DNA from 3 places in the Natronocella acetinitrilica genome. Region 2 is predicted to be linked to each of the others. Evidence: predicted binding sites of a transcription regulator. Region 2 holds the regulator's gene; each other region holds the start of a gene.
What was found. The regulator sigma-54, encoded in region 2, starts transcription at its own class of promoters, with help from an activator protein. The targets are predictions, from matches to a motif close to TGGCANGNTNCNTGCTT.
Positions count from the first base shown of each region.

Region 1: a site for sigma-54 is predicted at 3,853-3,869, ahead of J2T57_RS12265 (DUF4168 domain-containing protein). Genes of this name have one in related genera too.
Region 3: a site for sigma-54 is predicted at 3,897-3,913, ahead of J2T57_RS12330 (CmpA/NrtA family ABC transporter substrate-binding protein). Genes of this name have one in related genera too.

Region 1 is NZ_JALJXV010000005.1:297,996-308,608, forward strand. It holds gene J2T57_RS12235 (S-(hydroxymethyl)glutathione dehydrogenase/class III alcohol dehydrogenase) at 1-368, shown strand, start outside; gene fghA (S-formylglutathione hydrolase) at 383-1,216, shown strand; gene J2T57_RS12245 (CSS-motif domain-containing protein) at 1,254-1,772, opposite strand; gene J2T57_RS12250 (hypothetical protein) at 1,821-2,327, opposite strand; gene J2T57_RS12255 (nuclear transport factor 2 family protein) at 2,481-2,867, opposite strand; gene J2T57_RS12260 (aldolase) at 2,889-3,674, opposite strand; gene J2T57_RS12265 (DUF4168 domain-containing protein) at 3,911-4,309, shown strand; gene J2T57_RS12270 (GGDEF domain-containing protein) at 4,375-5,373, opposite strand; gene J2T57_RS12275 (response regulator transcription factor) at 5,512-6,147, shown strand; gene J2T57_RS12280 (hypothetical protein) at 6,153-6,623, opposite strand; gene J2T57_RS12285 (response regulator transcription factor) at 6,838-7,515, opposite strand; gene J2T57_RS12290 (hypothetical protein) at 7,674-7,874, shown strand; gene J2T57_RS12295 (MFS transporter) at 7,871-9,145, opposite strand; gene cobA (uroporphyrinogen-III C-methyltransferase) at 9,167-9,967, opposite strand; gene J2T57_RS12305 (nitrate reductase) at 9,967-10,613, opposite strand, start outside.
Region 2 is NZ_JALJXV010000002.1:339,047-349,659, forward strand. It holds gene J2T57_RS04895 (KpsF/GutQ family sugar-phosphate isomerase) at 1-174, shown strand, start outside; gene J2T57_RS04900 (KdsC family phosphatase) at 174-737, shown strand; gene lptC (LPS export ABC transporter periplasmic protein LptC) at 730-1,305, shown strand; gene lptA (lipopolysaccharide transport periplasmic protein LptA) at 1,343-1,795, shown strand; gene lptB (LPS export ABC transporter ATP-binding protein) at 1,792-2,541, shown strand; gene J2T57_RS04920 (RNA polymerase factor sigma-54) at 2,742-4,250, shown strand; gene hpf (ribosome hibernation-promoting factor, HPF/YfiA family) at 4,324-4,662, shown strand; gene ptsN (PTS IIA-like nitrogen regulatory protein PtsN) at 4,771-5,247, shown strand; gene J2T57_RS04935 (HPr kinase/phosphorylase) at 5,298-5,762, shown strand; gene rapZ (RNase adapter RapZ) at 5,755-6,621, shown strand; gene J2T57_RS04945 (PTS sugar transporter subunit IIA) at 6,618-7,013, shown strand; gene J2T57_RS04950 (HPr family phosphocarrier protein) at 7,042-7,311, shown strand; gene J2T57_RS04955 (UBA domain-containing protein) at 7,430-7,768, shown strand; gene pmbA (metalloprotease PmbA) at 7,777-9,135, opposite strand; gene tldD (metalloprotease TldD) at 9,138-10,580, opposite strand.
Region 3 is NZ_JALJXV010000005.1:313,475-324,087, forward strand. It holds gene J2T57_RS12320 (ABC transporter ATP-binding protein) at 359-1,210, opposite strand; gene J2T57_RS12325 (ABC transporter permease) at 1,240-2,235, opposite strand; gene J2T57_RS12330 (CmpA/NrtA family ABC transporter substrate-binding protein) at 2,266-3,651, opposite strand; gene J2T57_RS12335 (nitrate regulatory protein) at 4,059-5,390, opposite strand; gene cls (cardiolipin synthase) at 5,463-6,893, opposite strand; gene ubiA (4-hydroxybenzoate octaprenyltransferase) at 6,944-7,822, opposite strand; gene J2T57_RS12350 (chorismate--pyruvate lyase family protein) at 7,815-8,372, opposite strand; gene recG (ATP-dependent DNA helicase RecG) at 8,458-10,560, opposite strand; gene J2T57_RS12360 (RidA family protein) at 10,563-10,613, opposite strand, start outside.

The sequences.
Region 1 (10,613 bases), on a different contig from region 2:
TCGAACTGACAGACGGCGGCGTTGACTACTCCTTTGAGTGCATCGGCAATGTGAAGGTGATGCGGGCCGCGCTGGAATGCTGCCACAAGGGCTGGGGTGAGTCGGTGATCATCGGTGTCGCCGGTGCCGGCGAGGAGATCAGCACCCGTCCCTTCCAGCTGGTCACCGGCCGGGTCTGGCGGGGCAGCGCCTTCGGTGGCGTGAAGGGCCGCAGCCAGCTTCCCAACTACGTCGAGCAGTACATGAAAGGGGAGATACCCATGGACGACTTCGTGACCCACACCATGGGGCTGGAAGACATCAACACCGCGTTCGACCTGATGCACGAGGGCAAGAGCATTCGCTCCGTGGTGCTTTTCAACCAGTGAGGAACGGCAACTCCATGGAATTGATCGATCAGCACCGGGCATTCGACGGCGAACAGCGCCGCTACCGCCACAAGGCCCGAAGCCTGGACTGCGACATGACGTTCTCCGTCTTCCTGCCGCCGAAATGGCGCAGCGAGTCGCCACTGCTGTACTGGCTATCCGGCCTCACCTGCACAGACGAGAACTTTGTTCAGAAGGCCGGCGCACAGCGCGCCGCGGCGGCTCTGGGCCTGGTACTGGTTGCCCCGGACACCAGCCCCCGGGGCGAGACAGTGGCCAATGACGAGGCCTACGATCTGGGCCAGGGTGCGGGATTCTATGTGAACGCCACCGAGGAGCCCTGGAGCAGGCACTACCGGATGGAAGACTACATCGTGGAGGAACTGCCGGCGCAACTTCGTAGCGAGTTGGGACTGCGCGGGCGCAGTGGTATCAGCGGTCATTCAATGGGCGGACACGGCGCCATCAGTCTCGCCCTGAAGCATCCGGAGCGTTATTCCAGCGTCTCCGCCTTCGCACCCATCGCCAACCCTTCGGCCTGTCCCTGGGGCGAGAAGGCCTTCTCTGCCTATCTGGGCAAGAATCGTCGGGAGTGGGAGCGCCATGACAGTGCCGTGCTGCTTGCAGAGCACAAGGCACCCTGGCCGATCCTGGTGGATGTGGGCTCATCCGACGGCTTTCTCGCCGAGCAACTGCGTCCCGAAGCACTGGAACGCGCCGCTCTGGCCTCTGGCAGCGAGGTTTCAGTGCGCCGCCGGGAAGGCTATGACCATTCCTACTTCTTTGTCGCCAGCTTCATGGACGAGCATCTGCAATTCCACGCAGACCAGCTAACCACAAGGCCATAGGCATCCGACCCGAACGAGCAGGGTTGGATCGGTGACGTCAGACGGGATTGGTACTCGCTGTCGCCGGCTGGAGGAAACCCACAGAGAGAAGCGCCGCAAACGTGTCCACGTCCACCGGCTTGGCATAGTAGTAGCCCTGCGCAAAGCGGATACCCAGCTGGCTTACCAGCGCCGCCTGTTCAGCGGTTTCCACACCCTCCGCCACCACCGCGGCACGTCCGTTGTCGTACACGCCGATGTCACGAATCCGGCGCGCCCGAAACTGGATACGGCGCAATTCGACAATGGATTCAAAACTGCAGTCACCGAAGGGCAGGGCTTCGAGCATGTTCAGAACGAGATGGGCTTCGTTCTGGACATCCTCGGCCAGATAGAGGAGTTCTTCGGCAGCCCGCTGACGCGCCTCGCGTTCGCGATTCAACTCCATGGCACTGACGACCGCAGCCGCGGTCAGCCCGGCAATACCGACCACCAGGACGGCGATCGCTAGCGATTTGAATCGGGTGAGCACGGCGAGCAGGCGGGCTCCATCAAAGCCGCAGACGCGGCCTACCACCCCGTTATAGCAACATGCTGCATCTGGTAAAAGGCTTTTTGACCCTGCTCACCCTCGGGACGTCGGCCGGAACATGATGGTCAGCACGTATTGCGCGCCACCCTCCTCATGCACCACCTCAATGGGCGTGGGATCGTTGAGCGGCTGCCAGGTGCGACTACGAAACTGCACCCGCGTTACCTGCAGCCCCTGGATGAAGCTGCCCTCGCGCTCCGCCACCTCGCTACGGTGACTGCCCCGGGGTACGGCGATATCGACTCGGCTTTCCAGATCGAGACGGGCCGCGCCGGAGCGATCACGGCGGGCCATGACATGCAGCGCCACCCGGGGCTGCTCTGCCGGGACCCCTGCCGGACGCATGGCACCAACATCGCCACCGGACTCGACACGCTCGGGGATGCCATCGCGCAGCAATAGCTCACCGCTGGCCAGCACTTCACGCCCCGAGTCATCGACCCGGGCAAGTTCGTAGATTGCCGGATAGGCTTGAATGAACTGATTGCCCGCGGCGGGCAAGGACATCAGCAGCAGAGCAAAGACTAGTGCGAGTCGCATGGCCACCCCCTCGATTCCCTGTGGACCGTTACCGACTCATACCTTGAGCGGTGAACGCCTTGAGCGGTGAACGCGGCTGATGGCCGGGTTTTCGGTGGTCAGCCTCTCTTCAGCATAACGCCACCACGGCAACCCCGCCAGAGGCAGCCCGGATCAATCGGTTGGATTTTTGCCAAACATGATCCGATAGGGATGTGCATCGAACAGGAGCTCCAGCCTCTGAATACGACCGTCGATGACAGTTGCCCATTGCACCAGATCCACCGACATCTTCTCCGAGAGTTGCACGCGGAAATCCAGGAAATGACAGACTTCCGGACCATCGACGAAGACCTTCCGAATGTTGATCCGCTGGACGATGCCGCTGGAGAATGCCGTGTAGGAGAGAAACGCATCCGGATCATCAAAGCTGACAATCGGACTGTGGTAATGAAAACCCTCGTCGGCCAGCAGCCGCCGCATACGCTCTGGCGCATGGTCCTCGATAGCCTTCAGGTAGGCCTCCACAATGGCCAGCGGCTCTGTGGGCTGTGTCGTCACAGGCTGGTCACCACTCCATCGTCAATCGGCAAAATCGGGCTCGATTCTGGACAACACCCGCTTGATGCTCTGCAGATGGGCATTTGCACTTTCGGCGTCACCTCCGCGCATCTGGGCGGCGGTCTTCAACAGGATATCCGCCGGTATGCGCTGTAGAGCACGGCCGGCACTCATTGCCTTCAGCTGCACTTCTGCGGCTCGCTCCAGGTAGTAGAGATCGTCCCAGCAGGCGGCGAGGCTTTCTCCAACCACCAGCACACCATGGTTCTTCATGAACAGGATATCGGCCTCGCCCATGGCGGCGGCCAGGCGGTCGCCTTCGCCGGTGTCCAGAGCCAGGCCCTGGTAGTCCTCGTCAACGGCGGTGCGGCCGTGGAACTTCAACGCCGTCTGACCAGCCCAGGCCAGGGGCTCACCCTCCAGCATGGCCAGTGCAGTCGCATTGGGCATGTGGGTATGGAACGCGGCACGGGCCCTGGGGTGGTGCATGTGCACACGGGCATGGATGAAAAAGGCAGTCGCCTCAGGCTTTCCATCACCCGCCACTACATGACCATGCATGTCGCACACCAGCAGCATGGATGCGGTTATCTCGGAAAAACCATAGCCATAGGGATTCACCAGGAACAGGTCATCACGCCCCGGCAGCATGAGAGAGAAGTGATTGCAGATGCCCTCCGACAATCCGAGCCGCGCGGCCATGCGAAAGCAGGCGGCCAGATCGCGACGAGCCTCGCGCACGGCCGGTGTGTCCAGACCCTCAATCGTTGCGGGTCCCTGAGTCTCGATCTGGAGTTCGTGGGCCATGGGCGCAGCCGGTCCTGTCGGAAACGAAACCGCCATCATACTGCTGGGACAGGCTGTCGTCATCGTCGCTGCACATCATCCACGAATGGCCGTGGGACCGTATCGCGGTGCCACATGAGTCAAATTGACACACTTCCGTCAGCCATCAGGCGCCGCAGCAGCGCCGATTTGCACGGGTTGGCACAGGTCCTGCTTTGTCCGACCACGAACTACTTTCCAAAACGGAGGATAGTCAAATGCAGAGCTCGATCCGTTACCTCGCCACTCTCATTGCCCTCGCAGCGCTGGCTCTGGCCCCCAGCTTTGCCACTGCAGATGACGGACCGGACCTCTACGAGAACGAGGTCGCGGATTCCACCGAGTTGAGCGCAGACGATATCGACGACGATCAGCTGGCGGGCCTGTACATCGCCGCCAACAATATTCAGGAAGTCCGTGCCGAATATGCCGCCCTGATTCAGGAGGCGGACGAAAGCCAGCGGATGGACCTGCGACAGCAGGCCAATGAGGAAATGAGGCGGGTTCTTGTCGACGCCGACCTGGATCCCGATCTCTACCGGGAAATCGCCTACCTGCTCCAGCAGGATGAGGACCTGATGCAGCGCCTGAACGCGGTTGTGGCCAGCATGCGGTAAGGCGCATCACGACGGCAGCGGCGCACCCCGCCAGATGGTGGGTTGCGCCGATCATTGCAATAGCCTCAGGCGCCAGCCGCCACAGGAAGCGCTACGGAGACCCGATCCCTGCCGCCGGCCTTGGCCCGGAACAGTTGACGGTCGGCCCGCTCCAGGCAGGCAGCAGCACTCTCCCCCTCCCCCATGGTGGCCACCCCGATGGAGACCGTGACCCGCAGCTCGTCAAATCTCAACTTCTCGGCGACCCGACGCCGCAGGCCTTCGGCAAGCCGTGTGGCATCCTGCAGCGCCGCACCATGGCAGATGATAACGAACTCCTCGCCGCCATAACGGAACACCTGATCAGCGCTACGGAAATAGCCGCGGATCAGCTCGGCAGCGGCACGAATCACCTCGTCTCCCCGGCCATGCCCATAGCGATCGTTGATCTGCTTGAAGCGGTCGAGATCGCAAACAATGATCGACAGGGCAGGCCGGTCGGCAGCCTCCCGGACCCCAAGCGCGTTCACTTCGCCGTCCAGGGCCCGACGGTTACCGAGGCCGGTCAGGGGGTCGCGACGAGCAAGTTCCAGCAATTCCTGTTGCCGGGTATCAACGCCCCAGGCGAAGGCATACGAAAACGCCATGACGGCTGCCGCGGCAGCCAGGCCATTGATCAGCGTCATGCCAGGCAGGGTCGACCACAAGAGCAACACGGTAACCAGGATGGCACCGCCATTGGTGAGTACCGCCTGATACCGGTTCAGCATGTAAAAGTTGACCAGAATCAGCGGAAACACCCACATGGCGGCCACTGCACCGATAAAGTACACGGGCACCACCGTGCCCACCGTGGCGACAGCGGCGAGCAGCACGTTCCAGGGCCGCACCTGCTGAGCCCGGCTTATGCAGAGCGCTGCCGCGCCATAGATCGAGGCAAGACAAGCGATCCATGCTGCGGATAAGCGGTCGCCGGCGAGCCCGTAGAGCATGACGTAGGGCAAGAGCAGCCCAACGGACACCAAGCAGAACAACACCAGAACCCGGTAATCGATTCGCTGCTCCAACTGTGATCGCCCGGTCATCAATCCATGGTTTCCATGGGCCAACGGTACGCAGCTTGCTGCACCCAAAACAGCGAACGGTTAACAGAACCGCGCCGCGCTCCCCCCGGCACCTGAACTAGACTCCTCGGTATGCTCTGCTGCCAAGGAGGCTTGCGGATGGATCGCCTGGTTCACGTTGTGGACGACAGCGAGGACGTGCGCCGGGCGTTGCTGGAGCTCCTTGCGCTCCACGACCTGGCCGGACGTGGACATGCCGGCGGCGACGATTTCCTGGCCTCTGTACCGAGCAGTGCCCGGGGCTGCGCGGTTGTCGATGTGCGCATGCCCGTGATGAGCGGACTCGAACTGCAGCAGCGGATGCTGGAGGCGGGCTACACCCTGCCCGTGGTGATGGTGTCCGCCCATGGCGACGTCGCGACGGCGGTGCGCGCGCTGAAGGCCGGCGCGATGGACTTTCTGCAGAAGCCCTACGGATCCGACGCAATCATGGCGGTCATTCGCAAGGCGCTGGACCTGGACGCCCGGCGCCATGCAGAGCGGCTGCACAGCGAGACCATACTGGCCCGCCTTGCGCTGCTGACAGATCGGGAACGGCAGATTCTCACACTGGTGACCGAAGGCCTATACAACAAGGTGATTGCCGACAGGCTGGGCCTCAGCGTCTCCACCGTGGAAGCGGACAGAAACCGACTCATGAAAAAGCTGCGGGCACAGTCACTGTACGAACTGGTACAGATCCAGGCGCTTGCCGACGCCGCGTCGCGTCGGCAAGGCCGGATTCATCCCACGTAGACCGTTCAGCCGGTCTGACGCGTCTCGGATACGGTGCTCTCGGGTGAGGCCTTGGGGGGTACGCTTTCCTGCGGCATCGCGGTGGTCGAACCCGTGTCCGACTCATCACCGCCGGTCATGGTCAGACTGCAGCGGCGCAGTTCCTCGGCAAGCCGCAGCGTCCGGTCACTGCCAGCGCGGCCCGCTTCCATCAAGCAACTGAACAGGGCTGGCTGCGCGGAGAGCATGGCCGTGAACGGATCCTGATCCCGGGAACCCTCAAGGATACGGGCCAGGCGATTCATTGTATGCAGACCATCCTGCATTTGCTCCATGGCTGCCTGTTGCAGGCACTCCTGAACATCAAGGCCAAGCCGCTGGAAACGCTCCAGGCGTTGCTCGGCATCCTCCATCGCGTGACGCCATTGGTCATTCCAGTACAGCGCAGCAGCGTCTTGACTGGTGGACGACTCGCGGGTCTGCTTGAGCTGGGTCATTCCTGTACCTCCGTTGGGCGACAGCCCTGCAGCCTGCTGCAAGAAACCGCACCCCACATGTATGTATCGGGTGGTTGCCCACGGACATGGCCAGTGGGCGACCATCAACATAGGCCCGATCACCGAGGTGTGACCATCAGGGTGAGCCACAAAGGGGCTATGGTTTTCCCCCATGGCGAATCAGACAGCTTGCCGGGGCTGTCGCGGCCTGGCGTCAACGCGCGATAACTGGCGCTGATCTGATACGGAACCGACTGTTGCGGGAGTTCTCGAGATCGGCCAGCAAATCCACAGCGATGGCAAGCCTTACCAGCTCAGCAGCACTGGCGACTCCGATCTTTACGAAGATGCGACGGCGATGGACTTCCACGGTCTTTTCGCTGACTTCAAGCCGCTGGCCAATTTCGCGGCTTGAGCAACCACGTACCACCAGTGGCAGCACGTCCCACTCCCTGGGGGTCAATCCCGAGAATCGCTGCCACACGGCAGAGCGCTGGGCGCGGTAATCGATGTCGCGGCGGCTGGCGAGCACCGCCCGTTGCACGGCATCAAGTAACTGCTGATCAGCCACCGGACGCCTGAAATAGTCTGCGGCACCCGCCTTCATCGCGGCGGCGGCGGTGGAGACGTCATCATCATCACTGAGGTAGATCACTGGCAGACGCAGATCAATCCGGGCCATGCGTCCGCTCAGTACCAGGCCGAGCGCTTCCGGCGTTGCCGTATCCGCCAGCAGGCAACCACAAGTACCCGGGTGAATACTGCGCAGACACTGACTGACGGTTGTGAAATGCATTGCATTCAGGGATACCGAGGCCAGCAATTCCGCCAGCGGTGCCATCGCGGAGGGATTCGCGTCAATCACGAATACGGTCGGGTCCGCCAAGGCCATCGCTTTCGCACACCCCTGTGACCGCCCTGCTGCAAGCATAGCAGTCCGCCATCAGGGCAACCCACGAGACGGTCGGGGATTGCCCTGATAGGCGATGTTCGATCGTGCCGCGTAAGGTCATGGCCAAGGGGGGTCATTGGACAGACGGGAGGCACTCCATGGACAGCCAGCACCTCTTTGACAACTGGTTACGATTTGCGCGCACGCTTGACTGGTCGCCCCACCGCCGCGACTCGAGTTGCCAACTTGCCTTTGCAGGCCTCAGGGAAGCGGCAGACCAGGCCCGGCAGACGCGCCTCAAGCGGCTGCCGTGGACCGGCGCCCCGCAGGTCGAGAGCGAGGCACGGCTGGGCCGCTAGGCCATGCGCCCCGCAGGGCTCGCTACGCCGGAGCGTGGATCGATGGATCTGCGCTCCGTGCGCCACATCCAGACCAGCGACACCACTGTGACCCCGAACAGCAGCATGAAAATGGTGCTGGGCACGCCTGTGATATCCAGCAGCAGACCGAACTTGATGGGTAGCAAGAAGCCCCCGACACCGCCGGCAAGACCGACGATCCCGGATACCACACCAATATTGCGATCGAAATCGTCGGAGACATACTTGAACACCGAGGCTTTGCCGAAACCCCAGGCCACGCCCAGCACGAACAGCAGCGCGGTAAACAGGTAGATGTTCACGCCGAAGGCGAACTGCATCTCGCCGTTGAGGGTCTCGACCCTGTATTCGGTGGGTGGATACGACATGATGAACAGACAGATCGCGCTGATCCACATGCACCACCAGGTGACCGCATGGGCACCGAAGCGGTCTGAAAACCAGCCGCCGAGTGCACGGATTACCCCCGACGGCAGCACGAAGATGGTGGCGATCAGCGCCGCGAGCTGCAGCCCCACGCCGTATTCCATGATGAAGTAGCGCGTCAAATACAGTGACAGGGCCACGTACCCCCCGAAAACCACGGAGTAGTACTGGCAGTACTTTAGCAATCGCGGGTCCCGCATCAGGGCCAACTGCTCGCGCAACGACGGGCGATCCGACTCCTTGTCCGGGGCATCCGGTGTCGTGAAGAGCCAGAACGCAACCGCCATGACCAGCATTGCGCAAGCATAAGCCGTGGGCACGAACTGCCAACCCAGGATCACCACCAGCGTGGGCGCCACATAGTTGGTCAGGGCGGCGCCGGCATTGCCAGCACCGAACACGCCCATGGCGAAGCCCTGCCGATCCCGGGGGAAGGCTCGGGCCACATAGGCGATTCCCACCGAGAACGACGCCCCCACCAGGCCCACCAGCAGCCCGAGCATGAGCAACTGCCAGTAGCTGGTGGCGAACTGCACCAGGTAAATGGGGAGTACCGTGGACAGCATCAGCAGGAAGTACACCGTGCGACCGCCATAGCGGTCGGTCAGCATGCCGATGGGCAGGCGCGCCAGGGAACCGCTCAGTATCGGCATGGCGGTGAGTATGCCGAACTGGGTTTCACTCAGGCCGAGTTCCTCGGCGATGGGGTTGCCGATGACCCCGAACATCACCCAGACGGCGAAACAGACGGTGAAAGACAGGGTGCTCATCCAGAGCACGGCCTGGGGCCGCTGTTGCGTGGACTGTAAACTCTTGTCAGTCATCTGCATCCCTTCCTGACGATATCAATCAATGGGCAGGGGAACGCCGCTGGCAACCTGGCGCTCGCGGATTGCCACTGCCGGAAGATCGCTGTCGGCACCTGCCACCACCTTTCCAATAAGGGCAAGGGCCGGGCTCGGCAGATTGGCGTCACGGACCCGCTCGGCGATGTCGGCCAGGGTGCCTCGCACCTCACGCTGATGGCTGGTGGTCCCCTCGGCAATCACGGCGACCGGCCAGTCCGGTGGCAGCCCCCGGCGGCACAGCTCCCGGCAGAAGGCAGCCAGCGGGGCAAGACCCATGTACATCACCAGGGTGCGGTCGCGGCGGGTGTAAGCGGCCCAGTCCGACGGTGTGCAACCTGTCCTGTCCTGCCCGGTGAGAAACAGCACAGAACGGGCATGATGCCGATGGGTCAGTGGAATCCGGGCCGCAGCGGCGCAGCCCAGCGCCGCCGTCACGCCGGGGACTACTTCCGCGGGAATGCCGGCGGCGCGCAGCGCGTCCAGTTCTTCGCCGCCCCGACCGAAGATGAATGGATCGCCGCCCTTCAGCCGGACCACATTCAGACCCTGTCGGGCAAAGTGCACCAGCAGCTCTTCGGTCCGCCGCTGCGGGACATGGTGATCGCCACACCGCTTGCCCACATACACCCGCCTCGGACGCGGGCCGGCAATGGCCAGGATCTCCGGCGACACCAGGCGATCATGGAGGATCACGTCAGTCTGGCGCAGCAGACGCTCCGCCTTGCGGGTAAGGAGTTCGGGATCACCCGGACCGGCACCTACCAGGTATACGGTGCCAACTGCATTGGATGGGGTCATCAGGCGATCCTCCGGTTCACCGGGCGGGCGTGACGGCCAATCAGGTCACGAATCTCCGGCACGCAGCTGCCGCAGTTGCCGCCGGCCTGGCATCGCCGGGTCACGGCCTCCGGAGTCCGACAACCCTTGCGAATGGCCTCGATGATGGTGTTCTCGCCAACACCGAAGCAGGCACAGACGTTGCGGCCGGCATCCTTCTGCCCCGGCGGCGGATTGCCGGACAAGAGCGCCATGCGGTTGCGCGTAGAGACCGGCTCCGCCGTGAACAAACCGGCGAGCCAGTGCCTGCCGGGCAGCGCCGTCACCGCACCCATGAACAGGCAGCCCATCAGCCGCCCGTCCACCAGCCGGGCAGCGCGATAGACGTTGCGCCCCGGGTCGGCCATCTCCAGGCACTCGCCGTCCCCGGGCAACAAAGCCCGGGCCAGATCAGGCATCTGCTCCGCCGACTCGGTACCCGCCAGTTCGTAGCGATGAAAACCATTACCCCGGGCCTTCGCCCACCAGGCGCAGGCCGGTGGGTCAGCCAACGGTTCACGGGATAGCAGAAACCCCTGCCAGGCCACCTCCACGGGGGATACCGCCACCGGCGTGTGCTTGAACTCAGGTTCGCCGGAGTCCGGATCGGTCACCGGATTGACCACCG
Region 2 (10,613 bases):
GTCCGCGAGGTCATGACCCGCGGCGGACGTACCATCCAGCGCGGCGCACTGGCAGCGGAAGCGCTGCATCTCATGGAGGAACACAAGATCAACGCCCTGGTGGTCCTGGATCAGGACGGCCGCGTGATCGGCGCGCTCAACATGCACGACCTGCTTCGCGCCGGGGTGGTGTGATGGATACTTCGCTGCCGGTGATGTTCCGCCGGCCCTCCGACGACGTGCTCGCCCGGGCGGCCCGGGTTCGCCTGCTGGCACTGGACGTGGACGGCGTGCTGACGGACGGCACGATCTGGTACGGCGACAGCGGAGAGAGCCTCAAACCCTTCAACATTCTCGATGGCCTTGGCCTTCGTCTGCTGCTCGGCGCCGGCATTGCCGTGGCCCTGATCACGGCTCGCGACTCGAACCCCCTCCGCCGCCGGGCGGCGGACCTGGGGATTCCCCACGTCCACACCGCGGTGAACGACAAGCTTGCCACCTGGAAGGGGCTGCTCGCCGATTTGCAGCTTGACCCGACGCACGCGGCATTCATGGGGGATGACCTCATCGACCTGCCAGTGCTGCGCCAGGCTGGGCTTGCGCTCACCGTGCCGAACGCGCACCCGGCCCTGCAGGTTCATGCCCACTGGTGCGCAGAGCGTGAGGGCGGTGGGGGCGCGGTGCGGGAAGCCTGCGAACTGATCCTCGCCGCCCAGGGCAGCCTGCAGGCGATTCTGGAGCGCTACGGCCATGCATAGGCGCTGGGTGTTCCGCATCGTGGCCGGGCTGGTCATCGCCGCTGCAGGCTGGTGGATACTCGACGAGGACACGGTGGACCCGGTGGTCGCACCGGACAGTCTCGAGCGGGAGCGCACGCCGGATTACTTCGTCGAGAACTTCACCCTGGATGCCACCGATGAACAGGGCGTCCGAACCTATCGGCTGCAGGGCGACACCATGACGCACTTCATGGACGATGACCTCTGGCGGGTACAACAGCCCTGGATGATCTACTACACCGAATCCGGCTCGCCGTGGCATCTGCGCTCGGAGCGCGGCCGGGCGTGGAACAGCGTCACCGAAGCCATGCTGGAAGGCGACGTCACCATTCGCCGCGAGGCCAGCGACGAGAACCTTGAAGCCAACATCGACACCTCTGAAGTCTACCTTCGCCCGCAGGCCCGCTACGCTGAAACCGACCAGTACGCCGTTTACTACCGGGACGGCTTGCGCATCAGCGGGATCGGCGTGCGGGGCTACCTGGACAGACAACAGATCGAGATGCTCTCGGAGGTCAGAGGCGTATATGAACCTGCCGTCGACTAATCGGCTCCTGGGCCGACTTGCACTTTCAGTCCTTGCCTTGGTACTGACGAGCGCCGCTGCGGCCGAACCGATCTACCTGGATGCGGACGAAGCAGAAATAGACAATGTCTCCGGGGTCAGCGTCTATACCGGCAACGTGGTCATGACCCAGGGGTTGCGCGAGATCACCGGCGACCGCATGACGGTGCACACCACCCGCGAGGGTCGCGAGCTCTCCCGGGTCATCGTCGAGGGCCGCCCCGCCGTCTATACCCAGCAGCCCGACGACGGCACGGCGCTGGTGAGGGCCGATGCGCCGCGCATGGAGTACTTTGCCACCGGACCGGAACGGATCATCCTCATGGACGGCGGCCGCATCACCCGCGGGCGCAACGAGTTCACCGGTGAGGTCATCGAATACAATCTGGAAACCGAGGTCGTCAATGCCCGGGGCGATGACGATACCGGCCGACGCATCCGCATCACACTGTTCCCCGAGGATGAAGAATGAGCGCTGTGCCCGCTGAAGCCGATAGCACGCTTCGCGTGGTGGACATCAAGAAGAGTTACCGCAAGCGCGTCGTGGTGCGTAGCGCATCCCTGTTGGTGAATACGGGTGAGGTGGTGGGCCTGCTCGGGCCCAATGGCGCTGGCAAGACAACCTGCTTCTACATGGTGGTGGGCCTCGTGCCCACCGACGGCGGTCGCATCGAACTGGATGGCAAGGACATCACCCGACTGCCCATGCATGTACGGGCCCGGCGTGGTGTCGGCTACCTGCCCCAGGAAGCCTCGGTGTTCCGCAAACTGAGCGTTGCCGACAATCTGATGGCCATTCTCGAGACCCGGCCCGAACTCAACCGGCAACAGCGCCGAGACCGGGTGGGTGAGTTGCTCGACGAGTTCAACGTCAGTCACCTGCGCGACCAGATGGGCATCAGCCTGTCCGGGGGCGAGCGGCGCCGTGTGGAAATTGCCCGCGCGCTGGCGGCAAACCCGCGTTTCATTCTGCTGGATGAACCCTTCGCCGGGGTCGACCCCATTTCCGTCCTGGATATTCAGGAGATCATCCGCCACCTGGCCGCCCGGGGAATCGGCGTCCTGATCACGGACCACAATGTGCGCGAGACCCTCGGCATCTGCCAGCGTGCCTACATTCTGAGCGGTGGGGAAGTCATTGCCGAAGGCGGCGCGGAAGACATTCTGGCCAACCAGCGGGTGCGGGAAGTCTACCTCGGTGAAGGTTTCCGCATGTGATCATGGCCACGGCGAACCCGTTGACACGCAAGACTCGGGCCATGCGCTGTTCTCAGCGCCTGTCTTTTCCGTTACGATGATCCGGACGCTTCGCCACGACGTTGAATGCATGCGGAATCCGGCACCACAAAAAGGCTACATGATCAATGGCAGCGCCGCTCCGGCGCCCATTTACCATGTAATCCGGTAACCCCCTGCCCATGAAACAGTCGCTACAACTTCGACTCGGCCAGACCCTCACAATGACCCCACAGCTGCAGCAGGCGATCCGCCTGTTACAGCTATCGACACTTGAGCTGCGCACCGAGATCCAGCAGGCCCTGGATTCCAACCTCATGCTGGAACCGGCGAGTGAACACGACGACGAAATCGACGAGGAAGCCATCGCCGACAACCGCGATGGGGACGATGCCGAAGCCCGACAGCAGGCGGAGCGGGATGAAGCCCGCCGCGAGGTTGCCGAACGGGAAGTCGACGAGTCCAACAACACCGCACCCGACGATATCCCCGACGACCTGCCCCTGGATTCCGACTGGAACGACGTCTATGACGGAGCCACCAGCTACAGCGCCGGCGACAGCGATGAGCAGATGGACTCCTGGGAGAGCCGCTCCAGCAGCAGTCGCAGTCTGCAGGACCACCTCCAGGAGCAACTCGAACTGAGTCCGCTGAACGAGCGCGATCGCGCCATCGGCGAGGCCATCATCGACTCGGTGCGGGACGACGGCTACCTCAGCAGCAGCCTGGACGACATCCTCGCAGCGCTACCCCCGGAGTGGGAAGTCGAACTTGATGAGGTCGAGGCCGTGCGCCATCTCATCCAGCGCTTCGATCCCCTGGGGGTTGCCTCGGTGAACCCGCGGGAAGCGCTATTACTGCAATTACAGGTCCTGCCGCCGGACACGCCCTGGCTGGAGCCGGCCATCCGTCTCGTTGACCAGCACCTGGAATTGCTCGGCAGCCGGCAGATCGCCCAGCTGACCCGGCGCATGAAGCTCGATCAGGAAGAGCTGCAGCACGTCCTTGCGCTGATCCGCACCCTGGATCCACGGCCCGGCTCGCAGATCAGTGACCGGCAGGCCGAATATGTGACTCCGGACGTCTACGTGCGCAAGGTTCAAGGTGCCTGGCGAGTCGAGTTGAACCCGGAGGCAACGCCACGGGTGCGCGTCAACAGTTATTATGCGAGTCTGGTGCGGCGGGCGGACAGCAGTAACGAGAATACGACCCTACGGCAGCATCTGCAGGAGGCACGGTGGCTCATCAAGAGTCTGCGCAGTCGCAACGACACGCTGCTGAAAGTCGCCACATGTATTGTCAATCATCAGCAGGACTTCTTCGAGTTTGGCGAGGAGGCGATGAAGCCGCTGGTGCTGCGGGAAGTTGCCGAAGAGGTGGAGATGCACGAGTCCACCATCTCCCGCATCACGACCCAGAAATACATGTATACCCCCAGGGGCACATTCGAGTTCAAGTACTTCTTTTCCAGCCATGTCCATACCGTGGACGGTCAGGAGTGCTCCGCAACATCGATCCGCGCACGCATCAAACGACTGATCGCCGACGAGGACGAGAGCAAACCCCTCAGCGACAGCCGACTGGCGGACATACTGAAGGATGAAGGCATCAATGTCGCCCGACGCACGGTGGCGAAGTACCGGGAGTCCATGGCCATCGCTTCATCCAACGAACGAAAGCGCATTGCCTGAGCGCGGTGTCGTCGGCCCGGTAAACGGCCGCCCCCACCCAGGGCCCTGAATAAGAGATACTAAGGAGAGCGCCATGCAAGTCGATATTACGGGCCATCACGTTGATCTGACCGATTCTCTCCGCGACTACGTTCAGCAGAAGTTCATCCGTCTTGAGCGACACTTTGACAACATGGTGGACGCCCACGTGATTCTGACGGTGGAAAAACTTGACCAGAAGGCCGAGGCGACACTGCAGCTTGGCGGCGCGAAACTGTTCGCGGACGCGGTGTCCGGAGACATGTACGCTGCCATCGACGCACTGATCGACAAACTGGACAGGCAGGTGAAGAAGCACAAGGAGAAACTCACCGACCATCATCGAGTCGAAGGCCTTCAGGCGAAAGCGGCCGGTGGTGATCTCGAGGAGTGACCAGGCTGGCCGGCGATGCCCTGGGCGGCATCTCCGGTCGACATACACTGAACGGGCAGGCCGTTTGCCCAGGGGCGGGGCCGGATCGGCGATCCGGCGTGCAAACCAATGATCAAGATTGCCGACCTGTTGACCCAGGACCGCATCGGCTGCGATGTGGCCGTATCCAGCAAGAAACGCGGGCTGGAAGTGCTCAGCGAACTCGTGGCGGGCGAAGCAGCCGGTCTGAACGCGGGCGCTATCTTCAACAAGCTGATAAGTCGCGAAAAACTCGGGAGCACCGGGCTTGGCAAAGGCGTTGCCTTGCCTCACGCCCGCGTGGAAGGCAGCGATACCGCCACTGCCGCTTTCATCAAGCTTCCCGAAGGCATCGATTTCGATGCCTTCGACCGACAGCCGGTGGATCTGCTGTTTGCCCTGGTCGTGCCGGAGCACTTTACCGACGAGCACTTGCAGATCCTCGCGCGGCTGGCGGAGATGTTCAGCGACCCTGAATTCTGCAACCGGCTGCGCGAAGCGGATTCGGCGTCTGCCCTGCATGATCTGCTGACGGCCTGGAACGGCGACCAGGCCGCCGACGGTTGATGCCCGGAATTTTATTCGACCAGGACCGGACCGAGCTGTCGGACAGCGCCATGACAACGGCAACCGTCATCCCCGGGACCTTAGTCCGGATCTTCAACAAAGGCGTGCTGCTGACTGGTGACAGCGGCATTGGCAAAAGCGATCTGGCCCTGGCGCTGATGGATCGCGGCCATACGCTTGTCGCAGACGATGCGGTAGAACTCTCGGTGACGGCGGACCGTCTGACCGGATATGCCCCCGCAGCCTTGCACGGATTACTCGAAGTGCGCGGGCTTGGCCCACTGCGGCAGACACGCTGCGCCGACCAATGTGAGATCGCCGTCGTGGTTAACCTCGTGCAGCCAACCAGGGAACAATGGGCCAGCTGGCCACGTCTGCATGGCAAATGGGATGCAGTCACGCTGGGGGGCATCTGCCTGCGGCGACTGCACTTGCCGGTTGCCTCCGGTCGGCCCTTGCCGTTGCTGCTGGAGGCCGTAGCCCGGACTCACGATGGGGAGATGAGACATGGCTGATGCCCGGCGCCTGATCATCGTCAGCGGCCTGTCCGGCTCTGGAAAGACCGTCGCGCTGCACACCCTGGAAGATGCCGGCTATTACTGCATCGACAACCTGCCCATCTCCCTGCTCTCCGGTCTGGGCGCGCACCTCGGCCTGCTCGGCACCGATGGTGGCCAGGATTTCGCTGTCGGCATTGATGCGCGCAACCGGCCAGGGGATCTACAACAGTTTCCAAGCTTTCTCGATCATCTCCGCGCTCACGGGGTCAAGACGGAGATCGTCTTTCTAACCGCCGATGACGCCACACTCATCAAGCGCTTCAGCGAAACCCGCAGACGCCACCCGCTAAGCGCCGACGATCGGCCGCTGGCCGAGGCCATCGCGGTTGAAAGGCATCTGCTCTCGCCCATTCAGGAGCGGGCCGATCTGCTGGTGGATACGACAACCACCACGCTGCATCAGCTGCGGGATATCATCAACGAGCGTCTGGGCGGTCATCACGCCCGGCTGTCCATCCTGTTCCAGTCCTTCGGCTTCAAGCACGGCGTGCCCGCGGACGCCGACTTCGTGTTCGATGTCCGCTGTTTGCCCAACCCTCATTGGGAGCCGGCACTGCGTCCGCTGACCGGGCGCGATCAACCAGTGGCCGAATACCTTGAGGCACAGCCCCAGGTCGAGCAGATGTACGTGCATATCCGGGACTTTCTAGCTCATTGGATTCCGGCCTTCGAGCGGGACAACCGCAGCTATCTCACCATTGCCATCGGCTGCACTGGTGGGCAGCATCGCTCTGTCTACCTGTCGGAACGCCTTGCCGCGCACTTCGCCCGCCAATTCGGACAGGTCTCCATGCGTCACCGGGAACTCTCATGAGCGTGGGCATTCTGCTGGTCACCCACAATGCCATCGGCCAGCAGTTGCTGGAGACGGCCAAGTCGACCCTGGGCTTCTGCCCGGTCCAGACAGGCAGCCTGGCCGTGACCCAGGATGTCGACCCCGACGGCGTGGAGCGCAATGCGGTGCAGATGCTGGAAACCCTGGACACCGGCGACGGCGTCCTGGTCCTGACCGACGCCTATGGCTCCACGCCGAGCAACGTGGCCTGCCGGCTCGCGCGTCGGGAACGCATCTGCGTGATCGCAGGGGTGAACCTGCCCATGCTGCTCCGGGTATTCAATTATCCGCGACTCTCCCTGCACGAACTCGCCGAGAAGGCACTGACCGGCGGACAGGATGGCGTTGTCATGGTGCAGACCAATGAATGAGCAAGCTGCCGGCGACAGCGCAGGTAAGCTGCAGCGTCGCGAGATCACCATCATCAACAAGCTCGGCCTGCATGCCCGGGCGGCAGCCCGTTTCGTGGCCATTGCCTCGGGTTTTGACAGTCAGGTTCGGGTGATTCGGGGGAATCGCACCGTCAACGGCAAGAGCATCATGGGTGTGATGATGCTGGCCGCTGCCCGGGGCACCACACTGTTGGTCGAGGCGGAAGGTGATGATGCCTCGGCAGCGCTGGACGCCATCGAGGCGCTGGTGAAGAACCGGTTTGAGGAGCAGGAATAAGGCTTGCGCTCTGACCCGGCGCGGGTTACCCATGAGCTAGTGTCCCGACACAGAAGTTCGCTGCATTTCTGTTTCGGGCACTAGGGATACGTTGCTATTGACGGAGGCCATTGACCCAATGAAGGTAAAGCAACTCATCGAGGCCTGGGAAGAGTCTGCCAGCGAACTGCGGACGGCCAACGAGTATCGGGTGCGCCTGTCCATCCATGACGCCGCGAAGCTCTCAGCCTTGCAGGAGATGTTTCCGGGGCGTTCGGAAAGCGACCTCATTACCGATCTGCTCTCTGCTGCGCTGGACGATCTGGAGGCCGCCTTCCCGTATGTGCAGGGGCAACGCATCGTGGCGGAAGACGAGCACGGTGATCCAATCTACGAGGATGTGGGCAGCACGCCGCGCTTCCAGGAGATCACCCGAAAGCACCTGCAGCGGCTGCAACGCCAGCTGCAGGAACCCTGATACACCTGTCAGGACCCGGCCACGGTCATGCCATCGATGAGGATGGAGCCGGTGTGAATGTTGCCCCGGGTATCCACGTCGTTGCCGACAGCCTGGATACCCAGCAGCATGTCCCGCAGGTTGCCGGCCACGGTGACTTCCTGCACGGGCCTGGTGATCTCGCCACCCTCGACCCAATACCCCGCGGCACCCCGTGAGTAGTCGCCGGTGACCATGTTGATCCCCTGCCCCATGAGTTCGGTGATGAGCATGCCCTCGCCCATGGTGTTCAGTAGCCCGTCCAGGTCGCTGTCACCCGGCGGCAGATGCAGGTTATGCACACCGCCGGCGTTGCCGGTTGTGGTCATACCAAGTTTGCGGGCCGAGTAGCTGTCCAGCACATAGCCCTGGAGCACGCCGTCGCTGACCAGATCCCGCTCCCGGGTGGCAACCCCTTCGTTGTCGAACGGCGCACTGCCGAGGGCGCGCGGCAGGTGCGGGTGCTCGGTCAGTGACAGGCCCTTGGGGAGTACCGGGGTGCCAATGCTGTCCAGCAGAAAACTGGCCTTGCGGTAGAGGCTGCCACCGCGCACCGCTGACACCAGATGCCCGAGCAGCCCCCTCGCCATGGTGGCGTGGTAGACCACCGGTACCCGGCGGGTCGGCACCTGGCCGGCTCCAAGCCGCTTCAGCGCATGGTCCGCGGCCTTGCGCCCCACTGCCTCTGGCGCGTCAAGTCGCTGGGCATCGCGGTCCACCGTGTACCAGTAATCGCGCTGCATGCCGCCGCCGTCCTCGGCGATGACCACACAGTTCATGCCATGGCGTGACCCATGGTAGCCACCCATGAAACCATGGCTGTTGCCATAGACCCGAACGCTGACGTTGCTGGACACCCCGGCAGAATCCGACTTGGTTATCCTTGAATCGACTGACAGCGCCGCGGCCTCGCAGCTCAGGGCCAATTCCACCGCGTCATCGGGGCTGAGCGCCCAGGGGTGGTAGAGATCGAGATCGGGCACATCCCGGGCCAGCAGTTCCGGGTCGGCAAGACCCTGGGCCGGATCCTCCGACGTATGCCGTGCAATTGCACAGGCTGCTTCAACCGTTGCCCGGATGGACGCCGGGGAGAAATCCGCCGAACTGGCAGTGCCCTGACGCTGACCGAAATACACAGCCACTGCCAGCGAGCGGTCCCGTTGGTGTTCCAGGGTATCCACCGCACCGTTACGGACCTGCACCGACAGGCCCGAACCCACGCTGGCCGAGGCTTCCGCCGCAGTGGCACCCTGCCGTCGCGCTTCGTCCAGTACCTGCTGGACAAGTTGCTCCAGCTGCGCCTTGTCCGGCAGGGATGTCCGCCCTTGCGGCTCTGCAATTGCTGTCATGATTAACCCTCAGTGCCGCCGACCGTCAGCCCATCCACCTTGAGCGTGGGCTGACCCACACCCACCGGTACGCTCTGCCCGTCCTTGCCGCAGACGCCAATACCCGTATCAAGCCGCATGTCGTTGCCGACCATGCTCACCCTGGTCAACACCTCGGGTCCGTTGCCGATCAGCGTGGCGCCCTTCACGGGGCGGGTGACGCGTCCGTTCTCGATCAGGTAGGCCTCACTGGCGGAGAACACGAACTTGCCCGAGGTGATATCCACCTGCCCGCCGCCGAAATTCACGGCGTACAGGCCGCGCTCCACGCTGCGGATGATCTCTTCCGGATCGTGGGGCCCATTGAGCATGTAAGTGTTGGTCATGCGGGGCATGGGCAGGTGAGCGTAAGATTCGCGGCGCCCGTTCCCCGTCGGCGCCATCTTCATGAGCCGGGCGTTCATGCTGTCCTGCATGTAACCCACCAGCCGACCGTTCTCGATCAAGGTGGTGCACTGGGTGGGCTCGCCCTCGTCATCGATATTGAGCGAGCCGCGACGTCCCGCCAGGGTGCCGTCATCCACCACCGTGCAGAGTTCCGAGGCAACCTTGTCGCCCATGCGCCCGGCGAAGGCCGAGGTTCCCTTGCGGTTGAAGTCGCCTTCCAGGCCGTGACCGATTGCCTCATGCAGCAGCACTCCGGGCCAGCCCGGGCCCAGCACCACCGGCATGGTCCCCGCCGGGGCAGCAACGGCTTCCAGGTTGACCAGCGCCTGTCGTACCGCCTCCCGGGCGTAACCCAGTGCCCGGTCATCCTCGAGGAAATAATGGTAGTCGACGCGCCCGCCACCGCCGGCAGAGCCGTTCTCCCGCCGGCCGTTCTGCTCGGCCAGGACGGTCACATTCAGGCGCACCAGGGGGCGTACATCGGCGGCCAGCCGTCCTTCGTGATCGGCTACCAGCACCACGTCGTGGACCCCGGCCAGGCTGACGATCACCTGTTCGACCCGTGGGTCCTGACGCCGTGCCTCGGCGTCCACGGTGCGCAGCAGCGCCACCTTGTCTTCCGCGCTCATGCTGTCCAGCGGGTCGTGGGCGTCGTAGAGGCGCAGCCCGTTGCGGGCGCTCCAGGCCTTGAGACCGCGGCCGCCATCGCCCCGGGCAATGGCCCGCGCCGCCGATGAAGCCTCCAGAAGGGCCGGCAGCACGATTTCGTCGGAATAGGCGAATCCGGTTTTCTCACCGCTCATGGCACGCACACCAACCCCCTGGTCGATGCTGTGGCTGCCCTGCTTGATGATGCCGTCCTCCAGCACCCAGCTCTCGTGACGGCTGCACTGGAAGTAGAGGTCGGCGGCGTCCACCGACGGCGTCATCAGCCGGGAGAACGCCTGATCCAGGTCAGACTCCCCCAGGCCCGTTGGAGCGAAGAGTGTCTGTCGTGCGATGTCTAGGCTCTGCTGCATGCGTGCACCTTGCTGGAACTGATCAGGATTGTC
Region 3 (10,613 bases), on a different contig from region 2:
CCTAGAATCAGGCAAAAAAAAGGCGTTCACCCCACCGCACCCTGGGTGCGATGGCGTGAACGCCTTTGTTCGAGGCTCGGGCCTGTCATAGACCTGTCGCGAGCCCTGGGGCACACGAACGAGCCAACTAACTGCAGTAATCGGTTACAAGTTGCGTGCCATGGCCCGGCGCTTCCTATCAGCCAGGCATCCGGCAAATCATGAAAACCGGCCTTTGCCCAACCACTTCCGATAGCCTGAAACAGAGACTCCATGCGCCCTGCCGGCAGTTTCACGCGCACGTTCCGACAAGAAAGCCGCTGTTTCATGCCCCAAAATGGTGAACAGCCGCATGATGCTGCACCGCAATGATGCAGAACTACGCATGGCCGGCGGCCTTTCGTCCGGCGGACGCCGCCCGGGTCCCGCCGTCCCGCCGGGCCAGCGGTTCCACCTTGCGCTGCTTTTCATAGAGGAAACGCAGCACCGCCTGCCGATACTGGTTGTAGAGTCGGGACTCGGCCAGCATGACGCGATCCTGAGGCCGCTCCAGATCCACCTCCAGCACGTGGCCCACGGTAGCTGCCGGGCCATTGGTCATCATCACGATCCGGTCGGAGAGGAGCACCGCCTCGTCCACGTCGTGGGTGATCATGATGACCGTGTTGCCGAGATCGGCGTGAATCTCCATGAGCGAGTCCTGCAGATGGGCACGGGTCAGGGCATCCAATGCACCAAACGGCTCGTCCAGGAGCAGGACCTTCGGCTCCATGGCCAGGGCACGGGCGATGCCAACCCGCTGCTTCATGCCTCCGGAGAGTTCGTCGGGCCGCTTGTCCATGGCGTGCTCGATATGCACCAGACGCAGGTTGTGCATGATCCACTCGCGCATTTCGGCGCGGGTCTTCCTGCCCTTGAAGACCTGCCGCACTGCCAGTTCCACGTTCTGATAGGCGGTGAGCCAAGGCGCCAGACTGTGATTCTGGAACACGACGCCGCGGTCGGGGCCGGGCGTGTCGATCTCCTTGCCGTCCAGCACCACACCACCCCGGGTGGCCTGCAGCAGCCCAGCGACGATGTTCAGCACGGTGGACTTGCCGCAACCGGAGTGCCCGATCAGCGAGACGAATTCGCCACGCTCGATTTTCAGGTTTACGCCGTCAAGCGCCCGAAAGGGCCCCTGGGGGGTGGGGAAATCCATGGATACGTGATCGATGGTCAGATGTGTCATTGCGTTATCTCCTTCTGCCCGGCAACTGCTCAACGCAGCACGGCGCTCTTGTCCCAGGACAACAGGCGCTGAAGCACCAGCATGGTGCGATCCAGGGCGAAGCCGATCAGCCCGATCACCAGTACGGCGACCATGATGCGGCTCAGCGAGGCGGAACTGCCGTTCTGGAATTCGTCCCAGACGAACTTGCCGAGCCCCGGGTTCTGCGCCAGCATCTCAGCCGCGATCAACACCATCCAGCCGATCCCCAGGGACAGCCTCAGACCGGTGAAGATCATGGGCACGGCACCCGGCAACACGATGCGGCGAACATGGGTGACCCAGTTGAGCTGCAGCACCCGGCTCACGTTGAGCAGGTCCTTGCTGGTGTTGCCCACCCCCACGGCGGTGTTGATCAGCGTTGGCCAGAGCGAGCACAGCGCCACGGTGAACACCGACACCAGGAAGCTGCGGGAGAACATGGGATTGTCGGAGACATACACCGCACTCACCACCAGGGTGATCAGCGGTAGCCAGGCCAGCGGCGAGATAGGCTTGAGCACCTGGATGATGGGATTCACCGCCCGGTAGAGATTGCTGCTCAGGCCGATGAGGATTCCCAGCGGAATGGCCACCAGCGAGGCAATGACGAACCCGGTCATCACCGTCACCAGGCTGGTCTGCACCTGGTCGATGAAGGTGGTGCGGCCGGAATAGCGCCGCTCACGGGGCACAAAGTCCGGATCCTGCTCCAGTCGCCGGGCATTCATTTCATCCAGACGCTGGTAGAACTCCTCGGCCCGGGCCTGCTCGGCCCGGTGTTCGGCCCAGAGGTTTCCGGCCTGCTCATAGACCTGCAACGGCCCCGGCATCTGCCCCAGCGAGGTATTGACCAGGGCGGCACCCTGGGCCCAGAGCAGCAGGAAGGTGAGGATACCAAGCGAGGGGAAGAGCACCGCCTTGAGCTGGGATGATCCGAAGCCGCCCGCTGGCGCGGCGCGCCGCAACGTTGGCATCCAGTGAGAAAAAGTGATCGTGTTTCGCATGATGAAACCTCCTGTGTTTCCCGGCGGGGCCTACAGCCGGTCATCACCCTTGAGCCCGATGTCGAATTGCTCGAGGTAGGCATTCGGGTTGCGGGCATCGAAGGGGATGCCGTCGATGAAGCGCGTTTCACGGTCCGGGGCATAGCGGTCCAGGCTGTCGAAATCAGCGAAGGCATCGGCAGGCAGCAGCCCCTCGCGCACCAACTCCCGGGCGGCAAGTTCATAGACCTCCGGCAGGAAGACCTTCCGGGCGGTATCCATGTACCAGTCGTCGGATCTGGCTTCGGGGATCTGGCCCCAGCGACGCATCTGGGTCAGATACCAGATGGCGTCTGCGTAGTAGGGGTAGCTGGCGTTGTAGCGGAAAAAGACGTTGAAGTCGGGCGCCTCCCGGACATCACCTTTCTCGAACTCGAACACGCCGGTCATGGAGTTGGCGATCACCTCCACGTCGGCACCCACGTAGTGTGAGGCGGCAATCATTTCCGCCGCCTCCTGGCGATTGGCGTTGTTGTCGGCGTCCAGCCAGTAACTGGCGCGGATCAGCGCCTTGACCACGCGGATATGGGTGTTCGGGTAACGCTCGGCCCATTCAGCGGTCACGCCAAAGACCTTTTCCGAGACGTTGTTGCGAATGTCGTAGTCGGTGATGACCGGCACGCCGATATCCCGGAATACCGCCTGCTGATTCCAGGGCTCACCCACGCAATAACCATGGATGGTGCCGGACTCCAGCGTGGACGGCATTTGCGGTGGCGGTGTGACCGAAATCTGCACGTCGGCGTCGAGCGTTCCCGAGGTATCCCCCCGGTGAGGCGCGTAGAAGCCCGGATGCACACCGCCTGCGGCGAGCCAGTAGCGTAGCTCGTAGTTGTGCGTGGACACCGGGAAAACCATGCCCAGTCGGAACTGCTCGCCGTCGTCGTTGTAGGCCTCGATGACCGGGGCGAGGTGGTCGGCGCCGATGGGGTGGACCGGCAAACCATCGTCATCCAGTGCAAGGGTGTCCCGCATGCGCGCCCAGACATCGTTGCCGACGGTGCAGGCGTTGCCGTTCAGGTCCATGGTGAAGGCGGTGACCACATGGGCCTCGGTGCCATAACCGATGGTGGCGGCCAGCGGCTGGCCGGACAGCATGTGGGCGCCGTCCAGATCGCCGGCAATCACCCGGTCAAGCAGCACCCGCCAGTTGGCCTGGGCCTCCAGTTCAACGAACAGGCCCTCGTCCATGAAGTAGCCGCGCTCATAGGCCACGGCCAGGGGCACCATGTCCGTGAGCTTGATAAAGCCGAAGCGCAGATCGTCCTTCTCGGGCCAACCAACCTCGGCGAACACCGGACTCATGCACAGGCTCAAGGCCATGACGCCGCCCAGGGCCGCGCCGGTGCTTCGGAAAACTCGGAAATTCAGTGTCATCGTGGCATCCCCAATTCCAATCATCCTGAGAGGCGCCGGACAGTCGCAGTCTTGCGCCGTCCAGCGGTCAGCGGGGAGGTCACCAAGGGAGGCTGTAGAGCCGTAATCGCTAGCGGCGGTGACATGCAGGCTCCCCGATACGGGTTCCTTGCGCTTTCGCGCAGCATCCACGCCACCATTGGCGATGAGACTACTCGACGTACTCGTACCCGGGGAGGGCCTGGTCAACGTCTGCAATCAAATACAGACAAGATCCATGCCACAAAACAAACCGCAGAAAAATCAGACTGTAAGATCCCGACCACAGCTCCGGAGCAATCCGCCGCGCGACTTCCCGGTGCAGGAACAGGACGCGACGCACACCAATGGTGCGGCGCAAGACGACGCATGACGTCTCTGAAGACCGCTCAGCGGCGGCGATCCGGTGGAGTGGTGTCAGCCGGCCCAACGAAGATATCCGACAGGGCAATGGCATCCCGGGCGACATCCGCCAGGCGGCGGCTCTGAGCCATGGCCACCTCCTGCAGGAAGCGATACGCCGCCTCCTCTTCCAGGCCCCGGTGCTTCATGATCAGACCCTTGGCCTTTTCCACCATTTTCCGCTCGCTCAAGGCAGCCCTGGCCCGTTGCAACTCCTCATTCATGGCTTGCAGCCGGCGGGACTGGGACTGCACCAGTTCCACCAGGGAGCGACCAAGGCGCGGGTTTGCGCCCTGGGTTTCTGCGGCCAGTCGCGTGCCGGACGATGCCGTGCCCGGATCACTCTCATAGAAGACGGCAAAGGCGCCCTGGCCTGCGCTGTCCCGATCCAGCGCGGCAATCAGATCGCGATGGGAAGCCAGATCTGCCCTCGCTTCCTCTATTCGCCTTTCGCAAAGCGCCGCCAGGCTCTGCTGTAGGCGATCCTCGACCTGTCTCATGGCATCAATGCGCAAGGTCACCGCATCAAACCAGACCATGCCCAGCTCCGGATCCGACACAGCCTGGCCAGTCAGGGCGATGCGGCGCAAACGCTCCAGTTCCGCCGTGCACTGTCCGGGGCCGGTTTCCCGCCACAGCTCCAGCGTAGGCGGATCGGCGAAATCCACGAACACCTGGAAGCAGCGTTCCTGGCTGTCGATCAACCGCTGCAGGCGGCTCGCAAGAGTGGCGTCGAAGCCGCCACGGGCGAAGCCCGCCGCGCCGGTGGCCCGCTCCTGCCCCACCAGTTCCTTGCCTTGCACCAGATGAAAAAGCGCGACAAGCAGCCGGGAAATATCCGGATCGCCTGCCGTATCCGCAGCTTCGAACACCACCGACAACAGCCCCTGGACGACCTCGCTGTATCCATCAATGATCTGCTCGGGCTGCAGGCGCAGCGCTTTGACCTTGCGGCGCAGGGATGGCACGGCGGCGATACCGTGCAGCGCATGGGCGATGCGGGTCAGCAGCCGGCTGCCGCCAACCATGGCACCCGGGGTTGTGTCGATCTCGGCGAGGGACTGCCGGAAACCGCGCTCGGCTTGATCCGTCCCGGCCGCGGAGTGAACAAGGCTCTCGGCACAGCAGGTACCGCCGGAGGCGACGAACAGGTTGGACTGCCCACGCTCTCGCTGCAGCGCATGCACCAGATTACTGATGGCCACCACCAGGCGGCCATTGCACAACAACTGTTCGAGTTCGTGGATATCGCACTGCTTCGACGCAATCAGGTAATCGGCAGCATTTCGAGCGTCAGTGTCCTGCGGGTCCATGGTCATCCTCGTACATCCTGTAGCAAGTGTTGCCTCTGCCTCTCCGAAGCAAGATCGGGACCATCGCCGATGGCGTCTCTAGAGATACGGCATCATCAGCCGGGAGACACCGTTACGCAGCTTGATGGGCAGCGGCAGGCGCTGCAGGTCGGAACGGCGAACACGACGGGCGGTCGCAATGCGGGTATCGATACGCGCCGCCAGGCTGGTGGCGAGCTGGAAGTCATAGCACTCCACGTTGAACTCGAAGTTCAGCCGCAGGCTGCGTGGATCCCAGTTGGAGGAACCGAGAAAGGTCCAGTGGTCATCCACCACCACCAGCTTGGTGTGGTCGAATGGCCGCGGGGTCAGCCAGACGCGGCAATCGTAGTCCAGCACCTGGCGAATCTGCGCCATCATGGCCCAGTGCACGAAGGGCAGGTTGCTGTGGCTGGGCAGGACGATATCCACGGACACGCCGCGCATCGAGGCAAGATTGAGCGCGGTCGCCATGGAGGCGTCTGGCAGAAAATACGGCGTCATGATGCGCAGGCTGTGCCGTGCGCTGGCCACTGCCGCCTGCAGCGTCCAGTGATGCTTGAGCAGATTCTCGTCCGGCCCGCCGCGAATACCACGGGCGATGACGCCACCCGCGGGTTGCAGGGGCGGGAAAAAGCCCTCCCCCTCCAGCCGCTCACGGGCGGCGAAGTACCAGTCTTCGTAGAACACGTCCTGCAGGTGCCGCACCACAGGCCCCTGCAGCCGGAAATGGATATCCCGCGCGGCACGGCGGCCGGAATCCATACGGTGGTGGCGACGGATGTTCATGCCGCCGGTAAAGCCAATGCGCCCGTCCACCACCAGCAGCTTGCGGTGATTGCGCAAATTCATGCCGATGATGCGCGCCGGAAAGCGGGGAAAGAAGCGTGCTACCGGCACTCCCCGCCGGCGCAGATGGCCCACCATGGACGGCCAGGTGTAGCGCTCACCGGCATTGTCGATCAGCACCCGCACGGCGACGCCACGGCGCACCGCGGCCTCCAGGGCATCGGCAAACTCCCGGCCCACGTGATCGTTACCGAAGATATAGGTGGCGAGGGTGATGCTGGCCCTGGCATTGCGGATGGCCTCCAGCATGGCCGGATAGGCCTCCTCGCCGTCCACCAGAAAATCCACCTTGTTGCCTGCCACCAGCGGCCGGATGGAGACACGGTCGACGGCCCGGGCCAGGCTCAGCAGGTGCAGGGAGTCGCGATTCAGGGCCTCGGCAAGCTCGGCGTCAGTGCAGCGCGCGCTCTGATCTTCACGGCGCATGGCCGCAGAATAGAGATTCGATGCCCGGACCCGAATCCGATTGATGCCGAAAAGCAGGTAAAAGAGAACGCCGAATACCGGAACCAGCCAGTGCAACGCCACCCAGGTCAGGGCGCTGCGGTGATCGCGTTTGCCCAGGATCGCATGGCAGGAGGCGAGCAACGAGGCCACCGGAACCAGCAGTGCCGCCAGGCTGTACCAGAAGTCCGTGTCCATGATGATCCCGGTGCGCGGATCAGCCGTTGCCGACAACCCCGGGCGCCGGGCTAGCCTCCATAGATGGCAAAGTGGGCGACCAACCCGACGAAGACAATACCGCCGAACACGTTGTTATTGAGGAACGCCCGAAAGCAGTCCTCACGAGACCTGGTCCGCATCAGCCATTGCTGGTAGGCGAACAGGCCCGCCGCCGGCAGCAGACTGATGAAATACAGCCAACTCAGGTCCAGTTGCCGGCCAATGACCAGCAGCGTGACCAGCATCAGCGCCTGGAGCAAGCCGATGATAAGACGATCCAGTTCCCCGAACAGTATGGCCGTGGATTTCACACCGATTCGCACATCGTCATCCCGGTCCACCATGGCGTACTGGGTGTCATAGACCGTCGCCCAGATAACTGCGGCAATGAAGACCAGCCAGGCGACCTGGGCAACGGTGCCGGTCTGGGCCGCGAAGGCCATGGGCACGGCCCAGCCGAACGCAGCGCCCAGGTGGACCTGTGGCAGATGGGTGTAGCGTTTCATGAACGGGTAGGTGGCAGCCAGGACGACGCCAACCACGGACAAGAGAATGGTCAGCCGATTCATGAGCAGCACCAGGCCGAAGGCCAGCAGGCAGAGCACCACGAACAAGGTCAGCGCCTCCCGCTCACTGACCTTGCCCGTGGCCATGGGTCTTGCCCGGGTGCGCTTCACATGACCGTCAACGTTGCGGTCTGCGTAGTCGTTGATGACGCAACCAGCCGCCCGCATGACCAGCACACCCAGCACGAAAACAGTGAGTACCAGCGGGTCCGGCATGCCCTCGGCCGCTATCCATAGCGCCCATAGTGTGGGCCACAGCAGCAGGAAGTTGCCGATGGGCCGATTGAGACGTGCCAGCAAGGCGTATTGCGCAAGGCGGTCGTGTAGCAGCGACCTATCCATCCCAGTCCTCCAGGAGATCCGGCAGAAACACTTCTGCCACCAGCAGCGGGCGCCCGTTGAGACGATGCACGGTCCGCCTCGCCCACAGGCTGCGCCCGAATGATACCGCATCGGCAGCCAGCCGCCGGGTCAGCCAGTCCTCGTCGCGCAAGCGGGCGATCTCCAGCGGTTCCCGAAGCGTGCCCGCGCCAGCGAACAGCAACTCGCCAAGGGGGCGGGTGCCGAGCCGGGTCAACCCCCGGTTGCCGCCCCTCAGGCTGCGCATGGGAATAACGGAACGCGCACGAATCACCGGACGTTCACCGCCGTAAAGCGCCACCTCCCGGACCCAGGCCTTGCGGCCGGGACGCAGTTCGAGACGCCGCGCTTCATCCAGGTAGGGAATGCGCCAGCCCTCGTCGATCAGCCGCACGCCGAAACCCGCACCGTAACGCCGCCGCAAGGCCGTTGTCAGCGACCCGGTGCGCACCACCCAGGCCGCCAGGGGTTCGGGACAGCGGGCGCTGCGGTGCGGTGCCTGTCTATACCAACGACAAAAGAGATGACGCACGGTGTATCCATGGTTCGGCATGGTCGGCGGCAACCATAGCAATGTTTGTGACCCGGGGGCCACGGCGGCACCCGGAAACCGGCACTCAGACACGCCCGTAGCGCTGCGCCTCGCCGACCCATCGGCGAATCAGTGCTTCGGCCACCAGCGGCTCGCGCTTCAGCAGGATGTCCGCCATGGCGTGAACGCGGGGCAGCAGGGCCGCGTCACGGACCAGGTCCGTCACTCGCAGGGCCCAGGCACCAGTCTGGCGGGTTCCCAGCAACTCGCCGGGTCCACGAATCTCCAGATCCTGGCGGGCGATCTCGAAGCCGTCACCGGTTCGACGCAGCACGCCGAGACGCTTCTGCGCTGTTTCCGACAGGGGTGGATGGTAAAGCAGGACGCAGGAACTGGCGGTGCTACCCCGCCCCACTCGACCACGCAACTGGTGCAACTGGGCCAGACCGAGGCGCTCCGGGTTTTCAATGATCATCAGACTGGCATTTGGAACATTCACACCCACCTCGATCACCGTGGTCGCCACCAGCAGCTTGATATCCCCGGCTGCGAAGTCCGCCATCACCGACTCCTTGTCGGCGGATTTCATGCGACCGTGGACCAGGCCGACCCGCAGCGTGGGCAGGGCCTCGGCAAGCAGCGCCGCGGTATCCTCCGCCGCCTGCGCCTGCAGCGCGTCGGACTCCTCGATCAAGGTGCACACCCAGTAGGCCTGACGCCCCTCGGCGCAGGCCTTGGCCACAGCTTCCACCACGTCACCCCGGCGCGTATCGGGGATGGCGACGGTTTTCACCGGTGTGCGCCCCGGCGGCAGTTCATCGATGACGGATACATCAAGGTCGGCATAGGCGGTCATGGCGAGGGTTCGCGGGATCGGCGTCGCCGTCATGATGAGCTGATGCGGCTGTGCGGTCTCACTGTGTCCTTTCTCGCGCAGGGCGAGGCGCTGGTGGACACCGAAGCGATGCTGCTCATCCACCACCACCAGCCCCAGACGGTGGAACTCCACCTGCTCCTGGAACAAGGCATGGGTGCCCACCACGACTCCGCTCCTGCCGTCGCCGACCCGGGCCAGCATCTCCCGACGCACCGACGCCTTGAGCTTGCCGGAGAGCCACGCCACATCGATGCCCAGGGGTGCCAGCCAGTCGCGAAAATTGCGAAAGTGCTGTTCCGCCAGAAGCTCCGTGGGTGCCATGACCGCAGCCTGCAGGCCCGACTCCACCGCGCGCAGTGCAGCCAGGGCGGCGATCACGGTCTTCCCCGAGCCCACGTCGCCCTGTACCAGGCGCAGCATGGGAGCCACACTGGCCATATCCGCGGCAACCTCGCCATCGACCCGCTGCTGGGCGCCGGTCAGCGAGAAATCAAGCCGGGCCATGAAGCGTTCCACCAACCGGCCGGTTCCACGCAACACCGGCGCGCGGGCGCCCCGGCGGGCATCCAGGCGCAATTTGCGCAGTGATAGATGGTGGGCGAGGAGTTCTTCCAGAACCAGGCGCTGCACGGCTGGATGCATGCCGGCAATCAGCGCTTCGCGGTCCACATTCGCCGGTGGCGCATGAACCAGTTTCAGTGCCTGGAGTAGCGATGGCTGTAGTGGATCACTGTCCAGGTGGGGCTGCAGCACATCGTGTAGCCCCCGTTCAGCCATGAGCAGGGCCTGCTCGATCCAACCACGCAGACTGGCCTGATGCAGGCCTTCGGTGGAGGGATACACCGGTGTCAGCCCCTGGGCTGTCTCGTCGTCTGCCGGCTCCACAGATGCCACGATGGTGTGCTCGGGATGGACCATCTCCAAACCGACCGCGCCCCGGCGGGCCTCGCCATAGCAGGCGAGGCAAACGCCCTGGCGCAGGCGCTTGAGCTGGGACGGATGAAAATGGAAGAACACCAGCGTCAGCGCGCCGGTGCCATCACTGATTCGACAAAGCAGACGACGCCGCCTCCCGGGCGCCACTTCGGCGATATCGACATGTCCACGCACCAGCGCTTCCTGGCCCGGCTGAAGTCCGCCGATGGGAACCAGGCGGGTGCGGTCCTCATAGCGCAGGGGCAAATGGAACAGCAAATCCATGACCGTTCGCAGGCCGAGCCGCGCCAGACGTTCAGCCTGGCGGGCAGCAACCCCGCGGAGTTGAGTCAGGGGCTGCGACAGTGCGACGCCTTCGTCGCGGGCAGCCGTCACGGTCAACGCGCGCCCGGCACCAGAATCGCTTCCATTTCGACCTGGGCACCCTT